3 regions of the Sporosarcina sp. FSL W7-1349 genome follow, and region 3 is predicted to be linked to each of the others. Evidence: riboswitches for the same ligand, from Rfam matches in the RefSeq annotation. Region 3 holds a riboswitch; each other region holds the start of a gene.
What was found. A riboswitch is a leader RNA that binds a small molecule or an ion and turns the genes downstream of it on or off. The one in region 3 is predicted to bind S-adenosylmethionine.
Positions count from the first base shown of each region.

Region 1: another riboswitch for S-adenosylmethionine. It lies ahead of metA (homoserine O-acetyltransferase MetA); the one in region 3 lies ahead of MKY41_RS19600 (methionine ABC transporter ATP-binding protein).
Region 2: another riboswitch for S-adenosylmethionine. It lies ahead of MKY41_RS00525 (methionine ABC transporter ATP-binding protein); the one in region 3 lies ahead of MKY41_RS19600 (methionine ABC transporter ATP-binding protein).

Region 1 is NZ_JBBOOK010000001.1:11,700-18,979, forward strand. Features, by position in the region: gene MKY41_RS00065 (M23 family metallopeptidase) at 1-940, opposite strand, end outside; gene MKY41_RS00070 (DUF3231 family protein) at 1,091-1,600, shown strand; gene MKY41_RS00075 (GNAT family N-acetyltransferase) at 1,698-2,492, shown strand; gene MKY41_RS00080 (thioredoxin family protein) at 2,561-2,878, shown strand; gene MKY41_RS00085 (gamma-glutamyl-gamma-aminobutyrate hydrolase family protein) at 2,897-3,616, shown strand; gene MKY41_RS00090 (hypothetical protein) at 3,753-3,899, shown strand; gene MKY41_RS00095 (DUF1273 domain-containing protein) at 3,914-4,531, opposite strand; RNA gene ssrS (6S RNA) at 4,655-4,849, opposite strand; gene MKY41_RS00105 (AbrB/MazE/SpoVT family DNA-binding domain-containing protein) at 4,902-5,171, opposite strand; SAM riboswitch class I at 5,377-5,483, shown strand; gene metA (homoserine O-acetyltransferase MetA) at 5,753-6,661, shown strand; gene MKY41_RS00115 (acyl-CoA dehydrogenase family protein) at 6,703-7,280, opposite strand, start outside.
Region 2 is NZ_JBBOOK010000001.1:92,369-99,648, reverse strand. Features, by position in the region: gene MKY41_RS00535 (MetQ/NlpA family ABC transporter substrate-binding protein) at 1-654, opposite strand, end outside; gene MKY41_RS00530 (methionine ABC transporter permease) at 671-1,339, opposite strand; gene MKY41_RS00525 (methionine ABC transporter ATP-binding protein) at 1,336-2,343, opposite strand; SAM riboswitch class I at 2,524-2,632, opposite strand; gene MKY41_RS00520 (pyridoxal phosphate-dependent aminotransferase) at 2,779-3,945, shown strand; gene MKY41_RS00515 (hypothetical protein) at 4,157-4,369, shown strand; gene MKY41_RS00510 (DUF2269 family protein) at 4,405-4,845, opposite strand; gene MKY41_RS00505 (ASCH domain-containing protein) at 4,855-5,190, opposite strand; gene ribH (6,7-dimethyl-8-ribityllumazine synthase) at 5,259-5,723, opposite strand; gene MKY41_RS00495 (bifunctional 3,4-dihydroxy-2-butanone-4-phosphate synthase/GTP cyclohydrolase II) at 5,736-6,929, opposite strand; gene ribE (riboflavin synthase) at 6,945-7,280, opposite strand, start outside.
Region 3 is NZ_JBBOOK010000003.1:220,844-228,123, forward strand. Features, by position in the region: gene MKY41_RS19575 (acyl-CoA dehydrogenase family protein) at 1-957, shown strand, start outside; gene MKY41_RS19580 (arsenate reductase family protein) at 1,045-1,404, shown strand; gene gcvH (glycine cleavage system protein GcvH) at 1,477-1,860, shown strand; gene MKY41_RS19590 (toprim domain-containing protein) at 2,034-2,375, shown strand; gene MKY41_RS19595 (thioredoxin family protein) at 2,391-2,690, shown strand; SAM riboswitch class I at 2,741-2,848, shown strand; gene MKY41_RS19600 (methionine ABC transporter ATP-binding protein) at 2,956-3,981, shown strand; gene MKY41_RS19605 (methionine ABC transporter permease) at 3,974-4,642, shown strand; gene MKY41_RS19610 (MetQ/NlpA family ABC transporter substrate-binding protein) at 4,763-5,653, shown strand; gene MKY41_RS19615 (dicarboxylate/amino acid:cation symporter) at 5,864-7,084, shown strand.

The DNA of each region.
Region 1 (7,280 bases), on a different contig from region 3:
GATCGAATGCCCATTCCGTCCGTCCATTGTATTTGTACATTCCATAATGCAGATGAGGCGGGAATTTTCCGGACGTCCCTTTCTTTCCATATCCTGAATTCCCGACATACCCAATGACCGTTCCAGGTTCTACGATGTCTCCTTCCTTCAGTCCTTCATTGAAATAGGCGAGATGGGCAAAATAATGATACGTATTATGATGGTCCCGGATGCCGATCCGCCAGCCGCCGTATTCGTTCCATCCCATTGCCTCAATTACGCCGAAAGAAGTGGCCCGTACGGGAACGCCATAACTGGCAAACAGGTCGGTACCTTCGTGTATTCGCCGGCCGCCCCAGCCGCGTTTCGCACCCCAAGTCCCGCGATAGCTGTAATTATGCTGTTTCGGCAGGGGGAAGGCATGCTCATCGAGATCAATCGTTTCAAAATGCTTGAAAAGCTTGGCGATGGTCAGCACTTGATTGACAGTTTCTTCTCGCTCGTAATAATCCAATAAAGCTGATTCAAAATCCTCTTCCGCAGGACCATACTTGCTGAGGAACGAGCCCATTGTGAACAGAGCATCTTCATCGCCAGTTGGATCCGCAATGCCATCCTCGTTGCCATCCGCACCATTGCCTGCAAAAAAAGCAATCGATTGAGGGGAAGTGTCTTCCGGGTAGGGATTCAAGGCGCCTACCCAAAATTCACTGGAATAGGTGATAGAAATCGCCCCATCTTTTTTCGGGATGTCTTTTCGGACTTGCTGGATATTCCGCTCGAATTGATCGATTGCTGCCAAGTGGTACCAAGGAATGGATTCATCTTCAAAATGCAAATACAACTGCATCCGGTTCTGTAAAATCTCTTCCCTCGTCGGCTCTTCATTTGCGGAAACGACCGTGATGAAAACGGACAGAAGCATGAGAAGATACAGGGGGAATAAAATCCAATGACGCACTTGAAAAGCCTCCTTTTTCTACGTCCTATAGCATTTCCCGAACGCCGGTAATTATGATTGTGAAAATCTGTATAGGAAAACGCCAACTTCACATAATAGGAGTGACCCGGAATAGCAGGGGAAAAAATAATGAAAAGAGGATGGCTGAAATTGGGTATTTTAAGTGGGAATCCGAAAGAGCAACCGTTGCATTACGGAGAAGTGATCGGGATTTGGGCATACGTAGGTGCGAATAACGGGCTGATTAGCGCGTATGAAGCATTCATGAACCATGCAGGAGATCGTGACCTGATTGAATTGTTGGATGAAGCGGTCAAAGAGATGCGGTCGGAAAATAAGGAACTCGAAAAGGTTTTGAAAGAGAATGGGATCACTCCGCCACCGTCCCTGCCGGAAAGGCCAAAAGCCGATGCGGAGGAAATTCCTCCAGGTGCCCGGTTCATGGATCCGGAAATCAGCGCTGCCGTTTCGATAAACGTTGGACAAGCAATGGTTTCCATCAGCCAAGTGATGGGCCAGTGTCTACGAGAGGATATCGCCATGATGTTCGGTAAATTCCAAGCAGCAAAAGCGATGTTCGGCGGCAAGTTGCTGCGCATGAACAAGGAAAAAGGCTGGATCATCCCACCCCCTCTCCATAAGGATTCACCAGCCTCCTGAATAAATACCGAAAAAATGCGAAAAGGAAATGCCTGAAAACCAGGCAAGTTTCTTTTCGCATTTTTTTGCTGTAAAATCGAGGAAAGGGGGATGGTCCATGATCCGAAAATTAACGGAAGCCGATCGGAGAAACGCATTGCAATTCGTATCGGAACGACCGGCGGAAAATTTATTCATCATCGGGGATATCGAGGTGTATGGATTCGACAACCCGATTCAGATGTTATGGGGCGAATTCGCAAAAAGTGGGCGGTTGCGCGCTATCCTGTTGAAATTCATTGATAATTATATTGTCTACGCGCCAGATGAGTTCAATGCGGAAGGGTTTGCAAAAATCATGAACGAAGACCATGATTTCAAATTTCTCTCCGGCATCGAATCGATCATCCGCCAAGTCGAGCCATATTTGGATAAACAACCGGCCGATCCGCGGATTCTCCATTATGCAAAATGCGAGCAGGCAGACCGGCTGCAAAAGGTTCCGTCTCACATTGAAGTGAAACGAGCGGTCCCGGACGATGCGGAACGGATTGTGGAGCAATTGCGAGGGGTTCCCGAATTTGCATCCAGCACATTCGACGTCGAACGGAATAGGGAAACGCTGCACAACGGCAGTGGACGGACCTGGTACATCGAGAAAGACGGACAAATCATCAGCTCGGCTTCCAGTACAGCCGAAAATAGCCAATCGGCCATGATAGTCGGGGTAGGGACTCTCCCGGAACATCAAAAGCGAGGGCTCGCCTCCTACTGCATGTCGGTACTGTGCAAAGAATTGCTGGACGAGAGCAAAATGCTTTGTTTATTTTATGATAATCCGGATGCGGGAACCATTTACAAGCGGATCGGCTTTGTCGATATCGGAAAATGGGGCATGTGGAGTTTTAATTGAATTCTGTCTAAGAATGAAAAAACTAGATATTACGCCAAAGCGTAAATACAAATTGGAGGAATTGGGAAATGAAGAAACTGGAATCAATCGAACAATTCAATACCTTGAAAAATGATGGAAGGACGATTTTCATGTTTTCCGCAGACTGGTGTCCGGATTGCCGGGTGATCGAGCCCATTTTACCGGGAATCGAAGCGGACTATCCGGAATATACATTTATATATGTGGACCGTGATGATTACATTGACTTATGCCAAGAAATGGACATTTTCGGGATTCCAAGCTTCGTCGCATATCAGAATGGCGAGGAAACCGGACGTTTTGTCAGCAAAGACCGGAAGTCGAAAGAGGAAATCGAGAACTTCATCAACGGACTGGACCAGTAAGGTTTAGGGAGGCGTGGCATGAAACCAGTCATCGGATTGACATCGAATATGAACGTCGATGGAAAACATGAAATCGATCCCGAGTACATGGCTGCCATTTTGCTGGCGGGAGGGCTGCCGTTCATCATCCCAGCCGACGTAGAACAAGAGGCGGAGCAGGCGGCTTCCTTGCTGGACGGTTTGGTGCTGACAGGAGGGAAGGATATCGATCCCCAGTGCTACGGGGAGGAACCGCATCCGAAGCTTGGGGAAGTGTCACCGGCACGTGATCGGATGGAAATCGCCTTAGTAGGGCAAATGAAAGCGGCGGATAAACCAATTTTGGGTATATGCCGTGGTATCCAATTGCTGAATGTCGCGTTTGGAGGGGATTTATTTCAGGATGTGGAAGGTCAGATGGATCGTCCCGTCTTGCAACATGCCCAAAGAGCCCCGAGATCTCATCCTTCTCATACAGTGAAACTGGAAAGTGGGAGTGTTCTGGAAGAAATCGTTGGGGAACCTCTTCTCCAAGTGAATTCCTTTCATCATCAGTCTGTAAAAAGAGTGGCGGCGTCGCTTCGCATTTCCGCGTTCTCAAACGACGGGATTGTGGAAGCGATCGAGGGCCGGGAAGGGAACTTCCTCCTTGGGGTCCAATGGCATCCGGAGCGTCTTGCCGTGGCGGGAGATGCCCCATCCTTGCGCATCTTCAACAGTTTCATTCAAGCGTGCGCGAAAAGACGAGACAAAAGCTGAGCGATCCGAAGCTCGGCTTTTTATTATGGAATGAAAGATCTGATTTACAATCAAACTGTCGAACAGTGCAAGCAATCCAATCTTTTCGCATAAAAGCACCGGAAGAGAACAGTCTAACAGAGTGGAGGTGATACGAATGACTGCGAATAAAAACAACAAGAACCAAAAAGACCGGGAAGAATACGGATATGGCTATGACCGAAGCGTGGACGACCTCCAAGTGATCGGGCAGAACAATGCAGCCAAAAAAGAGAATAAGAATAAGATCAATCCAAAGAAATGAACAAAAACCAAGCTTCACGACATGTCAAAATCGGAAGCTTGGTACATATCCTGCAACTGTTCCTCTTCCGCGACGACCTGCAAATCATCCGCCGTAATCGAGAGTACTACATAACCGGTTTTCTCCGCGAACTGATCCGCCATCCGCTTGACAAATTTTGGCGATCCCTCATTCTCCTCGTCATACACAAGCAGCATCCCATCTGAATTCCTCAAGAAAAACTTATCTTTCTCAATGAATTGCCACGGCGCTTCATATGGTTTATTGGTGAGTGGTTTATAAAAATCGGCTTGGGCGACGATGGAATGATATTTCTCCTGTTTCGTCTCGTTCCAGTTCTTCTCTTGCTCCAAAAAAGGCGGCATGACGGCGAGATGCAAATCGGGGTATTCCTCTTGCAAATCCAGAACGACCTCCGCCGCCCATGTCTCGACGCCCAATTGTCCGCTGATGAGCACCCATTCCAGTCCCTCATCCAATAAAGAAGTCAGCCGTTTCTCAATCGCTTTCTTCACAAAGCGGATGCCGGGGTGTTTTTCATCGAAAATACCGAGTTCATGTTGTTTATAGCCTGTTATGACTAGCCGTTTCAATGGCAGCCTCCTCTTATTACCTATTTTCTTATATTTCATCAAAAGGTAGTGATATTTGGAAACAATTTTATCCCCGTTTTAACCCCAATCCTCTTGTAAATACAAAAAAACACCGCCCAATTTGGACGGCGCTTGCTTATAAACATTGATATAATAAGCTTTAGAAAAGCCGCCTTTGCCGTATCGTTAATCATGAAAGTTTTAAACCACCACTCCTCAAAGTGGGTGTTCGCAAGAACGTTCCTGTTTGTCCCGATTGCCTAAGAAATCGGGCCTGCCATTCCAGTTCTTATATAAAACTCCCTTTTACAGCTTAAAGGTTAAAACTTAATGTGTATACGAACAATGCAGCTTGTATATTGATTATATACGAGCAGTGGATTGTTTTCAATAGAAAATAATTCCACGATTATTGATTCTGTGCAATTTCGTCCAGAAGAATCTGGGCGCCTTTCGGACTCAAGTACATGCCGTTGGAATACATCTTGTTTTCCGGAGTCACTTCACCTGTTACAGCACAGGCTTCACTGATTGTGTATTTGCGTAATAGGATCATATCCTCATCCACAAAAATCTCCATCGGAGTCCCTGTACCTAGTTGCAACGTATTTCGTAATTCTTTTGGAATGACGATGCGGCCCAACTGGTCTACCTTTCTCACAATACCTAAACTTCGCATATAGTTGAATTCTCCTTTACTTCTATTTTTTATATAACTTATCTTCATTGTACTGGAAAATAAAAAAAACGCCAGAAATAAGAAAAAGTCCTATAACAGAAATTATCGGGTATCAAGCAGAAGATTCTAAACTCAGAGAAAAGGACGTTTACTTTCCAGTTTTTAATAGTATAATTAAGGATAGCCTAAACAATACAATCAAATATTCTTATCAAGAGAAGCTGAGGGACCTGGCCCGATGACGCTTCAGCAACCTCCACTCCGTGAGAAAGGTGCTACTTCCATCAAGATTGAATTCTTGAGAGATAAGAACAGAGCGAATGACAAAACCCTCTTTTCTTATCATATAGAAAAGAGGGTTTTCTGTATTTGATTTTAACTAATGTCAGCTGGCTGATTTCAGTTAAGGGCCTCCGGCGTATGTCAAAGATTTTGAAATGAGTTAAGGTTGGCAACTAAAGGACTCGACGTCCAGTTTCTAAATTGCCGTAAAGAACGCAGAAATGAAGGCCAATCAAAATTTGGACGTATTTACACCGAGGCGTAATTGAGTAGATATTATGAAAAGGGAGAGATGGGTTATGCCGATTAATATTCCGAAACACTTGCCGGCAGGCGAATTACTGAAAGAAGAAAAAATCTTTGTCATGGACGAGGACCGGGCCGTTTCACAAGATATTCGTCCGTTGAATATTATAATCTTGAACTTGATGCCGGAAAAGGAGAAGACCGAATTACAGCTCCTACGGCTGTTGGGAAATACGCCGTTGCAGGTGAATATTACGTTCATGACGATGGCTACACATGAATCGAAGAATACGAGCAAATTCCATTTAGACGCCTTCTATCAAACATTCGATGAAGTAAAAAACCGCCGTTTTGACGGAATGATCATCACGGGTGCCCCTATCGAACATTTGGAATTCGAAGATGTGAATTATTGGGAAGAATTGAAAACGATCATGGACTGGTCGAAGGACAATGTCACTTCCGTGCTCCATATCTGTTGGGGGGCCCAAGCCGCGTTATACCATCATTACGGCATTAATAAGCATGAGCTTCCTCATAAGTGCTCCGGGGTCTACGATCATACGTTGACCGATCCTACGATCAATCTGGCCCGCGGATTCAATGATGAATTCAAAGCACCGCATTCCCGTTATACGGAAGTGGCTCTGGAAGATATCGAAAACGATCCACGTTTAATCCTATTGGCCAAATCGGACGATGCAGGAGCCTTTATTATCATTTCCAAAGATGAAAAGCATATTATGATTACCGGCCACCTGGAATACGACGCCACGACGTTGGCTGAAGAGTACGAGCGTGATTTGCAAAAAGGCATCGATATTGCACTGCCTGAAAACTATTTCCCGAACGACGATGTGAATGCAAGCCCGGTCAACTCCTGGCGCTCCCATACACATCTTTTGTTTTCCAATTGGCTGAACTACTATGTTTACCAACAAACCCCTTACGAATGGAATTAAGGGCTGTCCCTCGCCGATCTGTCGATTGGCGAGGCGTTTTTTCATTTACTTAAGAACTTTTGAATCGCCTGTTGAGCGAGTTTCGTCTTTTCCATGTCTTCCATCGGTGGATTATAAAGACCTGCCCGTACGTTCAAATAATACCGGTGCATCGGATTGGATTCGGATAATGCGCGGGATCCGACAATGCGCATCGCCTTGTCCACGACTTGGATCGCTGCGTTGGTGACGGCCACTTTCGTAACACTGAGCGCCTCGTCGAAATGGGAACGGTCCTTTGCCTGTTCATAGCGCTCAATCGTACCGTAAAGAAGATGGCGTGCCGTTGCCAGTTCCAGCTCCATTTCGCCGATTAGCTGCTTGATGTTCGGTGCTTCGGCAATCGGCTTGCCTAAGGACGTCGGGACATAGGAAGTGGCAAATTCCAACGCATGCGATCTGGCAGCTGTTGCTATCCCGATATAACATGAGGGAATATGGAGTAGCCATCCTTTGTTTTCCGGCTTCTTCAATGAGTTACGCTGAAGGATGTTGGACACCGGCACCTTCACATTGTCTAATACCAGGTTATGGCTAGCCGTGCCGCGCATCGCCAGCATATCCCATGTCTCTTTGATCG
Region 2 (7,280 bases), on a different contig from region 3:
CATGTTAGCAGCTATCGCAAAGTTTCCTGGAACAGCTGCAAGATCGGCACTATCCACAGAACGTGGCAATTGTCCTGCCTCGAGTGGCTGGATGACCAAGTTTTTCGGGTTTTCGACGACATCTTTTTCAGATGCTTTCAACGGTTCGATATCCGGATTCATTTTGACAAGACCGTTCGCTTCCAGCACGATCAATGTTCTCGCCGCATTGACAGGGTCGTTAGGAATCGTGATGGAAGCCCCATCTTCGATTTCATCCAATGATTTGTATTTGTTTGAGTAAATGCCGAGTGGAGCAGTCGGGACGACAATCAAATCCGTCAAATCCATATTGTTTTCTTGAGCAAAGTTTTCCAGGTAGACGATATGCTGGAATAGGTTCGCATCGATATCGCCGCTGTTCAACGCATTGTTCGGCTGGATATAGTCACTGAATTCTGTAACTTCCACTTTATAGCCTTTTTCTTCAAGGCCCGGAATGATTGCTTTTTTCAACATATCACTATATGGACCTGCCGTAGCACCGAATGTCAATGTTTTGCTTTCTTCTGTTGCTGCTGAATCATCTGCATTTTCCGCTTTCTCTTTCCCGCCACAAGCAGCAAGAGCCGCTGCCAGCACAACGGCAAATAGAGTCAATAAAAACTTTTTCATCTTCTTCTCTCCCTAATTATCGTTTATCTATAGCTTTTGAAACCCGATCTCCCGTAAATTGGATCAACTGCACTAATATGATGAGTATGGCGACTGTTACGATCATGATGGAATCGTCATATCGGTAATACCCGAACCGGATCGCCAAGTCCCCGATCCCTCCTCCACCGACAAATCCCGCCATGGCGGAATAGGCAACGAGACTGATGACTGTCAACGTAATCCCTTGGACAATGCTCGACTTTGCTTCAGGCAAAAGAACATTCCGGATGATCATCCAAGGGGAAGCCCCCATAGCGATCGCTGCCTCGATGACCCCTTTGTCGATTTCCCGCATGGACGTTTCGACAATCCGTGCGAAAAACGGGATGGCCGCTGCCGAAAGGGAGACACTAGCCGCGCCCGGGCCGATGATTTTCCCGACAATCAATTGAGTTAATGGAATCAATGCCACGAGCAATATAATGAACGGGATTGACCGCACCATATTGACGACAAAACCGAAAGTGGAATTGATCAGCCGGTTTTCAAGGAATAAACCTTTGTCTGTGACGAAGAGCAGAACACCCAAAGGAAGCCCGATGATAACCGCGATGGCCAGCGAAATACCGATCATATAGAGCGTTTCGCCAAATGCTTTCGTAATATCGGGCATCATCTCGATGATATGTGGCACATCAATCATTTCTCCAGCACCTCCACGTTTGCCTCTTGTCCGACCATAAAGTCGATCGCTTTCTGGATTTCATTCGGTTCACCCTGCAACTCCATGAGGAAAGTGCCGAGCGGCATTTCTTGAATATACTCAATAGAGCCGTGCAGGAAGTTCCCTTTGACATGGAAATGTTGCATCGTATCGGAAATGACGCTCTTCACGGCGACGTCCCCTTTGAATTTCACCTTGACCAATGTCCCGGTGCATGTCTCCAAAATCGCTTGCGGCACGTCAAATGAAACCACACTGCTGATGAACTCTTTCGTCAACGGCTGTTTTGGATCGGAGAAAATGTCATACACTTGTCCTTCTTCGATCACTTTTCCGTCCTGCATAATCGCCATCCGATCGCAAATTTCCTTCACGACATTCATTTCATGAGTAATCAATACGATCGTGATGCCCAATTCCCGATTGATTTTTTTCAGCAACCGCAAAATCGATGTCGTCGTGTTCGGGTCCAGCGCAGATGTCGCTTCGTCGCAAAGCAATACGGATGGATTATTAGCGAGCGCTCGGGCAATGCCGACCCGCTGTTTCTGTCCGCCGCTTAGCTGAGCGGGATAGACGTCCCGTTTATCCGCCAAGCCGACCATCTCAAGCAATTCGGTGACCCGTGCCTCCACTTGGTTTCCCGGAGTTTTGGCCGCTTGCAGTGCAAAGGCAATATTTTCATAGACCGTCTTCTGGCTGATGAGGTAGAAATGCTGGAAGATCATTCCGATTTTTAGTCGGGCTTGCCGCAATTTCTTCCCTTTCAGCTTCACCAAGTTTACATCATTAACTAAAATGGTCCCTTTAGTCGGTTTTTCTAACAGATTCATGCAGCGGAGTAATGAGCTCTTTCCCGCTCCTGAATAACCGACGATGCCGAATATCTCGCCTGTATTGATGTCGAGGGAGACATCATCCACGCCTTTTACAATGCCAGCCTTCGTCCTATATTCTTTTGTCAGATTTTCAATCCGGATCATGTGGCTCTCCTCTTTCTGCAAATCAATTACGCCTTGGCGTAATTGTGTTCAGATTTTGAATCGAGGCTCGAAATCTGCGACATCCGCCGGAGGCTATATTATTATTCAACACTCGTTGAATAAAAATAAAAATAAAAAACTTCTTCCATTTCATCAACGAAAGAAGCACTGAACTATATCAGCTTATCTCTCAGAATGAAATTACACTCTGTAGGACTTGGCACCTTCCTTGATTGCAAGGGGTTGCTGGACGTCATCGGGCCTTTCCCTCGGTCGCTCTGGATAAGAGTTGTTATTTATTTAGAAACCCAAGGCTTATCATAAGCCCATTTTAAAAAAGAGTCAAGTTATTTTGACATTATTCTATGTGATTGCAGGCGGTCTCGTATTGTATGTATACTATTCAATAGAATGAATGAGAAAAGAGGAAAAAGAATGGCGATTTCAAATCGATTGAAAGCATTACCCCCGCATTTTTTTACCGAATTAATTGGGAAAGTCGAGGCAGCACAGGCGGAAGGCCGGGACGTTATTAATCTAGGCCGCGGCAACCCCGACCAGCCAACCCCTCCCCATATTGTCAAAGCGTTGCAGGAAGCGGCGGAAGATCCGGCGACTCACGGCTATTCCCCATTCCGGGGAACGAAGGAACTCCGTCAGGCGGCGGCCGACTTTTACAAGCGGGAGTTCGATGTGTCAGTCGACCCGGAAACCGAAGTGGCTGTCCTCGGGGGAACAAAAATCGGAGTGGTCGAATTACCGCTTGCCATCATGAATGAAGGGGAATTATTGCTCCTTCCCGACCCAGGCTACCCGGACTATCTGTCGGGTGTGAGCTTGGCGGGCATTCGCTATGAAACGATGCCGCTTCTCGAAAAAAACGGCTTCTTCCCGGATTTCAGCAACTTGTCCGACCGTCAAAAACAAGAAGCGAAATTGATGTATTTGAACTACCCGAGCAACCCGACAGGCGTGACTGCCACCCTCCCGTTTTTTGAGGAAACGGTCGCATTTGCCAAGGAACATGACATTTACGTGTTGAATGATTTTGCCTACGGTTCCATCGGGTTTGACGGAAAGAAACCGATCAGCTACCTGCAGGCAGAAGGAGCGAAAGACGTCGGCATCGAGATGCTTTCGCTATCCAAAATGTACAATATGGCAGGCTGGAGAGTCGGATTTGCAATTGGGAATGCGGAAATCGTGGAAGCGATCAACTTATTGCAAGATCATTTATTCACGAGCGTTTTCCCTGCCGTCCAACGGGCTGCTATCACAGCATTGACGGAAAGCCAGCAATGTGTAGACGATCTGGTGGCACTCTATGAAAGCCGACGAGATGTCCTCGTTGCAGAATGCCGGCGGATCGGATGGGATGTTACACCGCCGACAGGCTCGTTCTTCGGCTGGTTGCCGATTCCGGAAGGCTACACAAGTGAGCAATTCGCAGATCTTCTTCTTTCCAAAGCTGATGTCGCCGTCTCGCCGGGCAATGGGTTCGGGGAGCACGGAGAAGGCTATGTCCGTGTCGGTTTATTGGAAAGTGAAGACAGAATCAGGGAAGCCATATCCCGGATTGAGAAACTCGGTTTGTTTTCATAAGTGATCAAAGAGTATCCATTAGCATGTGCTTGTTTTCGGCAGGCCGGACAATTTCTATGAGTCCGGCTTGCTTTTTTCAATTGACCCCTTCCTCTTTCCCCAAACGATCGATCAACGTTTCCAATAGTTTATTCAGCGTGTCGATGGAATCTTCCTGTGCCCCATTCCCTTGTTTCAATTCATCAATTTGTTGCTGGAGTTGGTCTAATTTTTGCTGTTACTGAGCGTCGGCAAGCTTATCTTCGTTGAAGGCGACGACAGCGCCAATATCCTGCGACCCTTCATCCATCTGCATCCTGTTGTCGTAAAATGGTGGTTGTCGGAACAAACTAATCGCTCCTTATTCTGGCTCTCCCTTATCATTTTACTATATGTGAATGAAGGCAATCTGGGAACCCAAGCGAAAGAGGCCGCCCTTTCATAAGGACAGCCTCTTTCTGCTTTTCTCACATATGTATTTCACCAAAGCATCGGCTTTTGCACCATTAGCCAAAGCATAAGGAGCAGCAGGCCAATGTACATCCAAGAAGTCGATCTAAGCCGATTCAAGACCTGTTGCTTATCGGTCGATTGTTGGAAATTTTTCAGGACACTTGTGAACCCCTTCGCCAAGAATACGACGGATACCAACATGATCGCCCATGTCAGCAGAATCCAGGATGAATACCAAGGCCATGGACCGATGATCAGTAAAACAACACCAGTGAAGACTAAAACATGACCTGCATGCATGACCATCCGGATGGTCGCTTGAATCACCGAGAGATAAGCGGATTCCACCTTTCGCTCGGCGCCGCGCAATCGCCGGATGATCGGCAGCAGGACGAATAATGGGCCGATGGACAAAACGGCACTGAACACATGCAAATAAACAAAGAGATTATAGATGCCAAACTTCATGACCTAGCGTCATTTCTGCACTGGGCTATACTCATGTACCCATACAGACATTGTCGGAAACCAAGGCATTTTTTCATGAATCGCCAACATCGCCTGCTTGTACTCTTCCACTGTCGAATACCCTTCCGTCTTCGCATCTTCATCTGTCAATTCACCCAACGTCTGGGAATAAAGCTTGTCGATCTTGAATTCATTTCCATTCAACACCATGATTTCTCCCGGGTAGGCATAGACCCCATTCCGCCGGGTCGCCGTCTTTTCCCCATTGATCACTTTTTCAACATCTTCAGGAATGGTGACGAGCCTTTCAATAGAGCAAGTTTTCTCAGGATAATTGTTAGTCATCTGTGTTCCCCCACTTTCAATTGATTGCCCATCCCATTATATCGGTATTCGGACTAATAATCGAGGGCTTACATCTCTTGTAACAGATTCGCCATTTCAATTGCGGAAGCCGCAGCATCCCAGCCTTTATTTCCGGCTTTCGTCCCCGCCCGTTCGATCGCCTGTTCAATCGTGTCGGTCGTCAGTACGCCGAAAATGACCGGGATCCCTTCCTGCAAGGAAATGGCCGCCACGCCTTTCGCAACTTCATTGCAAACATAGTCAAAATGCGGTGTCGACCCGCGGATGACGGTGCCTAGCGTGATGACCGCATCATACTTTCCGGACGTTGCCATTTTCTTTGCCGCAAGCGGAATTTCATAAGCACCCGGCACCCAAGCGATGGCCACATCCTCCTCGCTCACACCATGCCGACGTAACGCATCCTCCGCGCCGCTCAACAATTTCCCTGTAATGAATTCGTTGAAGCGAGCGACAACGATTCCAATCTTCAATCCAGTTCCGACTAAATGTCCTTCAAATGTCACTGTCATGTCATTTCCCCCTTAGCTGTGCAATAAATGCCCCAGTTTCTCTTTTTTCGTAGCCATATACTGTTTGTTTTCCGCTTTCACCGGCATTTCAATCTGAATGCGCTCTGTAATTTCCAAACCATGCCCCGCTAGGCCGGTGATCTTCCGCGGATTATTCGTCAATAAATGCATGGATTGCACTCCTAGGTCACGGAGGATTTGCGCACCGATGCCATACTCCCGTAAATCATCAGCAAACCCGAGCTTTGCATTGGCCTCCACCGTGTCATATCCTTCTTCTTGAAGTTTATAAGCCTTCATTTTATTGACAAGCCCAATACCCCGGCCTTCCTGCCGCATATAGAGCAAAACGCCCCTACCAGCCTTCTCGATTTGAGCAAGCGCGGCGTGCAGCTGAGGACCGCAGTCACAACGGCAAGAGCCGAACACATCGCCCGTCAGGCATTCCGAATGGACCCGGACAAGAACATCTTCCCCGTTCCCGATTTCACCTTTCACTAGGGCAATATGTTCACGTCCTGTCAATTTTTCAATATACGTGACAGCAGTGAACTGGCCGAAATCGGTCGGAAGTTGGACTTCCACCACACATTCGACCAGCTTCTCACGACTTCTTCGATAAGCAATCAAGTCCTGAATCGTCAGAATGACAAGATCAAATCGTTCTGCAATGAGATTCAAATCAGGGCGTCTCGCCATCGTTCCGTCTTCATTCATAATTTCACAAATGACGCCGACCGGTTCCGCACCTGCGAGTTTCGCCAGATCCACTGCCGCCTCGGTATGTCCCGCCCGTTTTAAAACGCCGCCCGGCTTGGCAATCAACGGGAAAATATGGCCCGGTCTTCTGAAATCAGAAGGAACCGCCTGTGCATCGAGCATGGCAAAAATGGTTTCCGATCGTTCAAATGCCGAGATGCCGGTGTGGCATTTCGCATGATCGATGCTGACGGTGAATGCCGTACCGTGCGCATCACTGTTCCGGTCCGTCATGAGAGGAAGGTCAAGCTGATTGGCTTTCTCCCCTTCAATCGGAACACAAATCAAACCTCTTCCTTCCGTCGCCATGAAATTGATAATCTCCGGTGTGGCAAACTGGCCAAGCGCCACGAAATCCCCTTCATTTTCACGGTCTTCGTCATCCACTACGATGATCGGTTTTCCTTTTTTGAGCTCGTCAATCGCCTTTTCAATTGTTGCGAACAAAGTAAAAGACCTCCTTTAACTGAGAAAACCGTTTGCGGCCAATGTTTCCATTGTTACGCCGCCGACAGCTTTCTCCTCTTTTTTTGCTAATAGCTTCTCCATATATTTCGCGAGCATGTCACATTCAACATTCACTTGTTCTCCTGCTTTTTTTGCGCCAACGATAGAGTCTTCCTGAGTAACCGGAATGAGAGAAATGACAAACCCATTTTCCGTCACTTCGAAGATGGTCAATGACGTGCCATCCACGGTCACCGAGCCTTTCGGAATCAAATAAACCGACAACTCGGGAGGAATGGCGATTTCCATATAGATGGCATTATCATGTCTTCGGATACGGATAATTTCACC
Region 3 (7,280 bases):
TCGAAACGTGCATTGGAGCTTGCCATCACTTATGCTAACCAGCGGAAGCAATTCAACACGCCGATCTCCTCTTTCAATCTGACGAAAGAGAAACTGGCGACAATGGCATCGAAGCTTTACGCAACAGAAAGTTTGATTTACCGTACAGTTGGATATTTCGAGGAGCGCAATAGCCAAATGACGCCGGAACAGCAGAAAGACGGCAAAGCCGTGGCCGCTTCCATCGCGGAATATGCTATCGAATGTTCCATCAATAAAGTAGTCGGATCTGAAGTGCTCGATTATATCGTCGACGAAGCAGTCCAGCTGCATGGCGGCTACGGTTTCATGCAGGAGTATGAAGTGGAACGCATTTATCGCGACTCCCGTATCAACCGGATTTTCGAAGGGACAAATGAAATAAACCGGATGATCGTCCCGGGTACGTTTTTGAAGAAGGCGATGAAAGGTGAGTTGCCTTTATTGCAAAAAGCACAAGGCTTGCAAGAAGAACTTCTCATGACGATGCCAGATGAGATTGGCGAAGAGGCATTGGCTCAAGAGAAAGTGCTTGTAAAAAATGCCAAGAAAATTGGCCTGTTGGCAGCGGGGATGGCGGCACAACGTTTTGGAACGAAACTCGATACGGAGCAGGAACTGCTTGTGAACATTGCAGATATTGCTAACAACCTATTCGCCATGGAATCCGCGTTGCTCCGCGCAGAAAAAGCGGTTGCGAAGAACGGGGAAGAGAAGGAGAAGCAAAAAATTCTCTATACGCAAATCTTCTGCCAGGAAGCATTTGAAGCGATCGAGAAAGACGCGAAAGAAACATTATTGGCATCCGTGGAAGGGGATAATCAGCGCATGATGCTATCCGCCCTGCGGAAATTGACCCGCTCGAATCCTTACAACATCATTGCGAAAAAACGGGAAGCGGCGGAAAAGCTGATCGAAGCGGAAAAATATATCGTGTAAGTCGACCTCACTTCAGTGCTCGGGACCTATCCGTTTTTAGGTTCCGGGCGCTTTTTGGTATACTGGAGAAAACGGAGGTGCAAATTCATGGGGCTTACATATTATGGTTATCCGAAATGTGGGACATGCCGAAAGGCGAAAAAGTGGCTGGAAGAGAAGGAATTTCAGTTCAATGAGGTGAACATTGCTGAAAACCCGCCAACGGAAGAAGAATTGCGGAACATTATCGGGCTGTCCGGATTGGAATTAAAAAAATTCTTCAACACGAGCGGGATGAAATATCGGGAGTTGAACTTGAAAGAGAAGTTGCCGACGATGAGCGATGACGAGAAGATCAGCTTGCTGGCATCCGATGGCATGTTGATCAAGCGACCGATCATCGCGAGTGCTGAAAAAGCTACGGTGGGGTTCAAGGAAGAGCAGTTTCAGGACGTCTGGGGAAGCTAATTTCATTTCTTGTCTTTATACAAGGAGTATGTCAAAATTAAATGGAATGAATCTATTGTGGAGGGGTTAGAAATGAGCACACCGAAGGATTTGCGTTATTCTGAAGAACATGAGTGGGTAAAAGATGAAGGCGGTAAATACCGTATCGGAATTACACACTTCGCGCAATCTGAACTAGGCGATATCGTCTTCGTCGAGCTTCCATCCGTGGGAGACGAAGTGAAAGCGGACGAGCCGTTCGGCAGTGTGGAATCCGTAAAGACGGTTTCCGAACTTTACGCGCCGATCAGCGGGAAAGTTGTGGAAGTGAACGAAGAATTGGAAGATAGCCCGGAATTGGTGAATGAATCGCCATATGAAGGCGCATGGATGATCGTCGTGGAAGCTTCTGACCCGTCCCAGTTGGATGCGCTGATGACTGCAGAAGCGTACGAAGAAATGACTGTTGGTGAATAATTAGTAGATGACGCCGCCCTCGTGTCGGCGTCTTTGACTTTATTTTCAGTTAAAGCGGTAAAAGAGCGGATCTTTTACTTCCATAAGTGATAAGCTGGTGCCAATACGCCGAAACTAACTTGATTGAAAGCATCCGTTGAAATAGTACGAATCCGGCAGGGGGAATGTGTGCTATGGAAGAGATGAAAATCATCATCGTCGAGGGCGGGTCGGATCGAAAGCGCCTTTTGAAAGTCTTGGCAGAGCCTGTCCAGATCATTTGTACAAACGGCACGGTCAGCACGTATCGACTGGAAGAATTAGTGGAACCTTACGAAGAATACGAGGTCTTTGTATTTTTGGATGCGGACGAATCGGGCGAGAAAATCCGAGCGTTATTCAAACGCGAGTATCCTGAATTCATCCATTTATATACCGACAAAATATATAAGGAAGTCGAGAAAACCCCTTATAAGATATTAGCCACGATTTTACTTGGTGCAGATTTTAAAATCCACCCGGAATTTTTATTTTGAAGGAATGAGGAACAATTGGAAAGTTGGACTCGAGAACAATGGGAAATGCATATGGAGAAGTCACGAATGGCTGTCTATTATTTATATACGCCGATGTGTGGCACCTGTGCCGTTGCCAGCAAGATGATGGAAGTGGTCACAGCCATGAAACCGGATTTACCAATAGGCAAAGCAGATTTGAATTACGAACAGTCTCTGGCACTGGCCTATGAAATCGAAAGTGTTCCCTGTCTTTTGATTCAGAAGGATGGCCGGCTTGAACATAAGATCTATGCTTTCCATTCGGTTCCATATCTTCTTGAGAAAATCAGTTGACAGTTGGAGCGTTCATATGTTAAATTTTGATTTATCATTTGAATAGTTTACTCTTATTATGAGTGGTGGAGGGATAGTGCCCTATGAAGCCCGGCAACCGTCACGCAAGTGAAATGGTGCCAAATCACGCAAAGCGAACGCGCTTTGAAAGATGAGAGATCGGATGGACATTCATTCCTAATGAAAACGTCAAGCCTTTCTGCCGTCTGCGGGAAGGTTTTTTTCTTTATTCAGCGGATGTCATAGATTTTGTAGAGGTGAAAAGATGATTCGGTTATCAGATGTCAATAAAGAGTTTGGCACCGGTTCAACTCGTATTCGAGCGGTGGATTCCGTGTCGCTTGAAATTGCGGATGGAGAAATTTTCGGTATCATCGGCTATAGTGGAGCCGGGAAAAGTACCATGATCCGTCTGCTGAACGGCCTCGAGATGCCGACCAGTGGGAATGTCTTCATAGGCGGTCGGGAAATGTCGGCAATTCAAGGCAAAGAGTTGAGAGAGGCACGGCAAAAGGTAAGTATGATTTTCCAACATTTCAACTTGCTCTGGTCTCGGACGGTTAAAGAGAATATAGCGTTCCCGCTTGAAATCGCAGGGGTCCGAAAAGGGGATCGCGAACGGAAAGTGAAGGAACTGATTGATCTGGTAGGGTTGACAGGTCGGGAAAATGCCTATCCCTCCGAATTATCAGGTGGTCAAAAACAGCGTGTCGGTATAGCCCGTGCACTTGCCAATGATCCTGAGGTGCTCCTATGTGATGAAGCGACATCTGCTCTCGATCCGGAAACGACAGATTCCATTTTGGATCTGTTAACGAGCATTAATGAGCGGTTAGGGCTGACGATTGTCCTGATTACTCATGAAATGCACGTCATTCGGAAAATTTGCCATCGGGTGGCTGTCATGGAATCAGGGAAGATTGTTGAGATGGGGAACGTCCTGGATGTTTTCCAGTCGCCGCAGGCTGAAATCACCAAACGTTTCGTTTCCCAACTAACGGAGCCGGCCGATGCAAAGCAAGCTTTACGTCATATGAAGAAAGAGATTCCAGCTGGTGAACTGATTAAACTGGTCTTCGTTGGAGAACGGACGGAACAGCCGGTCCTCGCCAGTCTCATCCGAAAGTTTCCGATTGAAGTCAATATTGTGCAAGGCAATATTTCTACGACGCGAGGCGGAGCTTATGGGACACTGATCCTCCAGTTTGTTGGTGAGAAGAAGCCGATTGCCGAGGCGATTCACTATCTTCATGAGCAAGGTGTTCAGACGGAGGTGATCGGCAATGATTGAAGAAATGTTTCCAAATGTGAAATGGGACAAAATGTGGGAAGCGACTATGGAGACTATGTATATGTCAGCCATTTCAACGTTTTTCACATTTGTTTTCGGGATTGCGCTCGGCGTGTTGCTGTTTTTATCAAGTCCTGGGCAGCTATGGAAAAATAGAGCAGTCAACGTCGTGACGGGCGCATTCGTTAATATATTCCGCTCGATTCCCTTCATCATCCTGATCATATTGCTAATCCCATTTACTACTTTACTCGTCGGCACGATGCGTGGGCCGAATGCAGCGTTGCCGGCTTTGATCATCGGGGCCGCACCGTTTTATGGCAGAATGGTGTTGATCGCCTTACAGGAAATCGATAAAGGCGTCATTGAAGCTGCCAAGTCGATGGGTGCAAAAACAAGGACGATCATCTTTAAAGTGCTACTGCCGGAATCCATGCCAGCACTAGTCTCAGGTATTACGGTGACCGCTATCGCGCTTGTCGGATATACCGCCATGGCGGGAATCATCGGAGCGGGAGGGCTTGGAAACCTTGCCTATCTAGATGGTTTTCAACGTGGCCGGAATGATGTTACGTTGGTGGCGACCATATTAATATTGATCATCGTCTTCATTATCCAAATCATTGGAGACATGATCGTCAAGCAGTTGGACAAACGGTAATACGTTAGGGAACAACAGGCAACCTTGTTACAGCTTGTAGACAGTCGGATTGAGTGTCGGCAGTTTGTAACGGGTCCCCTGTTCACCATAAATTCTAAACAATAAAGGAGAATGAAGTAGATGAAGAAGTTAATAGCTGGGATCTTATTTGCGATACTTGTCCTATCTCTTGCCGCTTGCGGAACGAAAGATGCGGGGACGAGTGGCCAAGATACAACGGATGCTGGAGAAACAACAGATGTTGGAGAAAAAGCTGAAGATAACACACAAGAAGAAGCGACTAAGCTTGTCGTAGGTGCTTCCAATACACCACATGCGATTATTCTGGAAGAGGCCAAACCGTTATTAGAGGAAAAGGGCATTGAGCTGGAAATTGAAACCTATCAAGATTATGTATTGCCGAACAAAGATTTAGAGGCAAAAGCTTTGGATGCGAACTATTTTCAACATATCCCGTATATGGAAGGTCAAATGGCTGACTTTGGCTATGAATTTGTCAATGCAGGCGCCATCCATATCGAACCGATCGGCGTTTATTCAAAAAAATATAAAAGCCTTGAAGAATTGCCAGACGGCGCAACTATCTTGATCAGTAACTCCGTCGCTGACCACGGTCGTGTGCTTGCTATGCTGGAAGAGAAAGGTCTTATCAAATTGAAGGACGACGTGGAGAAAGTAAAAGCGGAATTGGATGATATCGTGGAGAACCCAAAAAATCTTCAATTCGATCCGAATTATGAACCGGCTCTTATGCCTCAACTGTATAAAAATGACGAAGGCGATGCACTGCTCATCAACTCAAACTATGCAATTGACGCAGGCTTAAATCCATTGGAAGATGCAATCGCACTTGAAGAAACTGACTCCCCTTATGTCAACATCATCACTGTCCGTGAAGGTGATGAAAATAAAGATGCGATCAAAACGTTGGTAGAGGTATTGAAATCAAAAGAGATTCAAGATTTCATCCTTGAGGAGTGGAAGGGCTCAGTCGTTCCAGTAGAATCATAATCATCTTGGCTGTCTCGACCCGGTAACCCGGTGTCGAGACAGTTTTTTGTATTGGCTAATCCTCCTCCACTAGACATTCCATTCGCTGTTTGTTAAAAGTGAAGATTGAAAAATACAAATGTTTTTTACACTATTCCCAAGCCCATAAAGTTGTGTTAAGGTAATTTTGCTCATGAAATAATACAACTGTACATTTGAGGAGGACATATAGTGAAGTGGAAAATTGGTCTGATCGGGAGGATTCTGATTGCCATCGGGTTGGCCGTAGGATTGGGACTCCTCCTTCCGACAATACATGAAGGGCTCGCAACGAACTTTACACGCCTGTTTGCAACATTCAATATGATTTTCGGCGGTTTTCTTAATTTCGTCGTGCCCTTGATCATCATCGGTTTCATCGCGCCGGGGATTGCGAAGCTCGGAAAAGGATCCGGGAAGCTGCTTGGTCTTGCCACTGTGTTTGCTTATCTATCCACCATTTTCGCGGGAATCCTTGCTTTTTTCACGGCAACGTTCATCTTGCCGAACGTTATCCATAGTACAGGTGCTTCTGTCGTTGAAGAGGCAGGGAAGGCTGCTGCGACTGCGTTCTTTGAGTTGGAAATGGAGCCAATCATGGGAGTCATGTCCGCTCTTATTTTAGCCTTCTTATTTGGAATCGGAATGGCCTCAATCAAAAGTGTTTCCTTGCTAGCGGTGTTTGAAGAACTGAATGTCTTGATTGAAAAAGTGATTTCGTACGTCATCATCCCCTTGCTGCCTGTGCATATTTTCGGCATCTTTTTGAATATGACGTATAGCGGAGAAGTCGCGAAGGTGTTATCCGTTTTTGCGTTCGTTTTTGCCATGATCATCGTACTTCATTTGGTTATGCTGACGATCCAATACACGGTTGCGGGTTCACTTTCCAAGCGCAATCCGTTCTTTTTAATGAAAACAATGGTGCCGGCCTATTTGACGGCAATCGGTACCCAATCATCCGCTGCCACCATTCCTGTCACATTGCGGCAAGCCCGTAAAACAGGCGCGTCGGAACGTGTCACTGACTTCACGATCCCTTTATTCGCAACGATCCATTTATCGGGAAGCACAATTACCTTGGTCTCCTGTTCGATCGGTGTCATGCTGATGAATAATATGCCCGTGACATTCAATGCGTACTTGCCATTCATTCTCATGCTTGGCGTCACGATGATTGCAGCTCCGGGCGTTCCGGGAGGAGCCGTCGTGGCTGCCACTGGACTGCTTGCATCGATGCTCCATTTCGACCCGACGATGATCGCTCTCATGATTGCACTCTATATGGCGCAAGATAGTTTTGGGACCGCGACCAACGTGACTGGGGACGGGGCTTTGGCGATTATTGTCGATAAATTCAGCCCAGCAGTCGAGGCATCCGTCGAAGAACCGAAAACGATGGAAGCCCAATAAGAAAGCTTCACCATGCCGACGCTGGATCCGTCGGCATTTTTTTACTGATTTTGATTCTCAATAAGGCTAGTATAAATGAAAATAAAATAATAGGATCATCTCCCCATTACGTATGGCTTGAATTAAAGATGCCGTCAAAATAATGGAATTCTCAATGATTTGCATGAGAAGGGTTTATACGGTAAGATTAGAATGA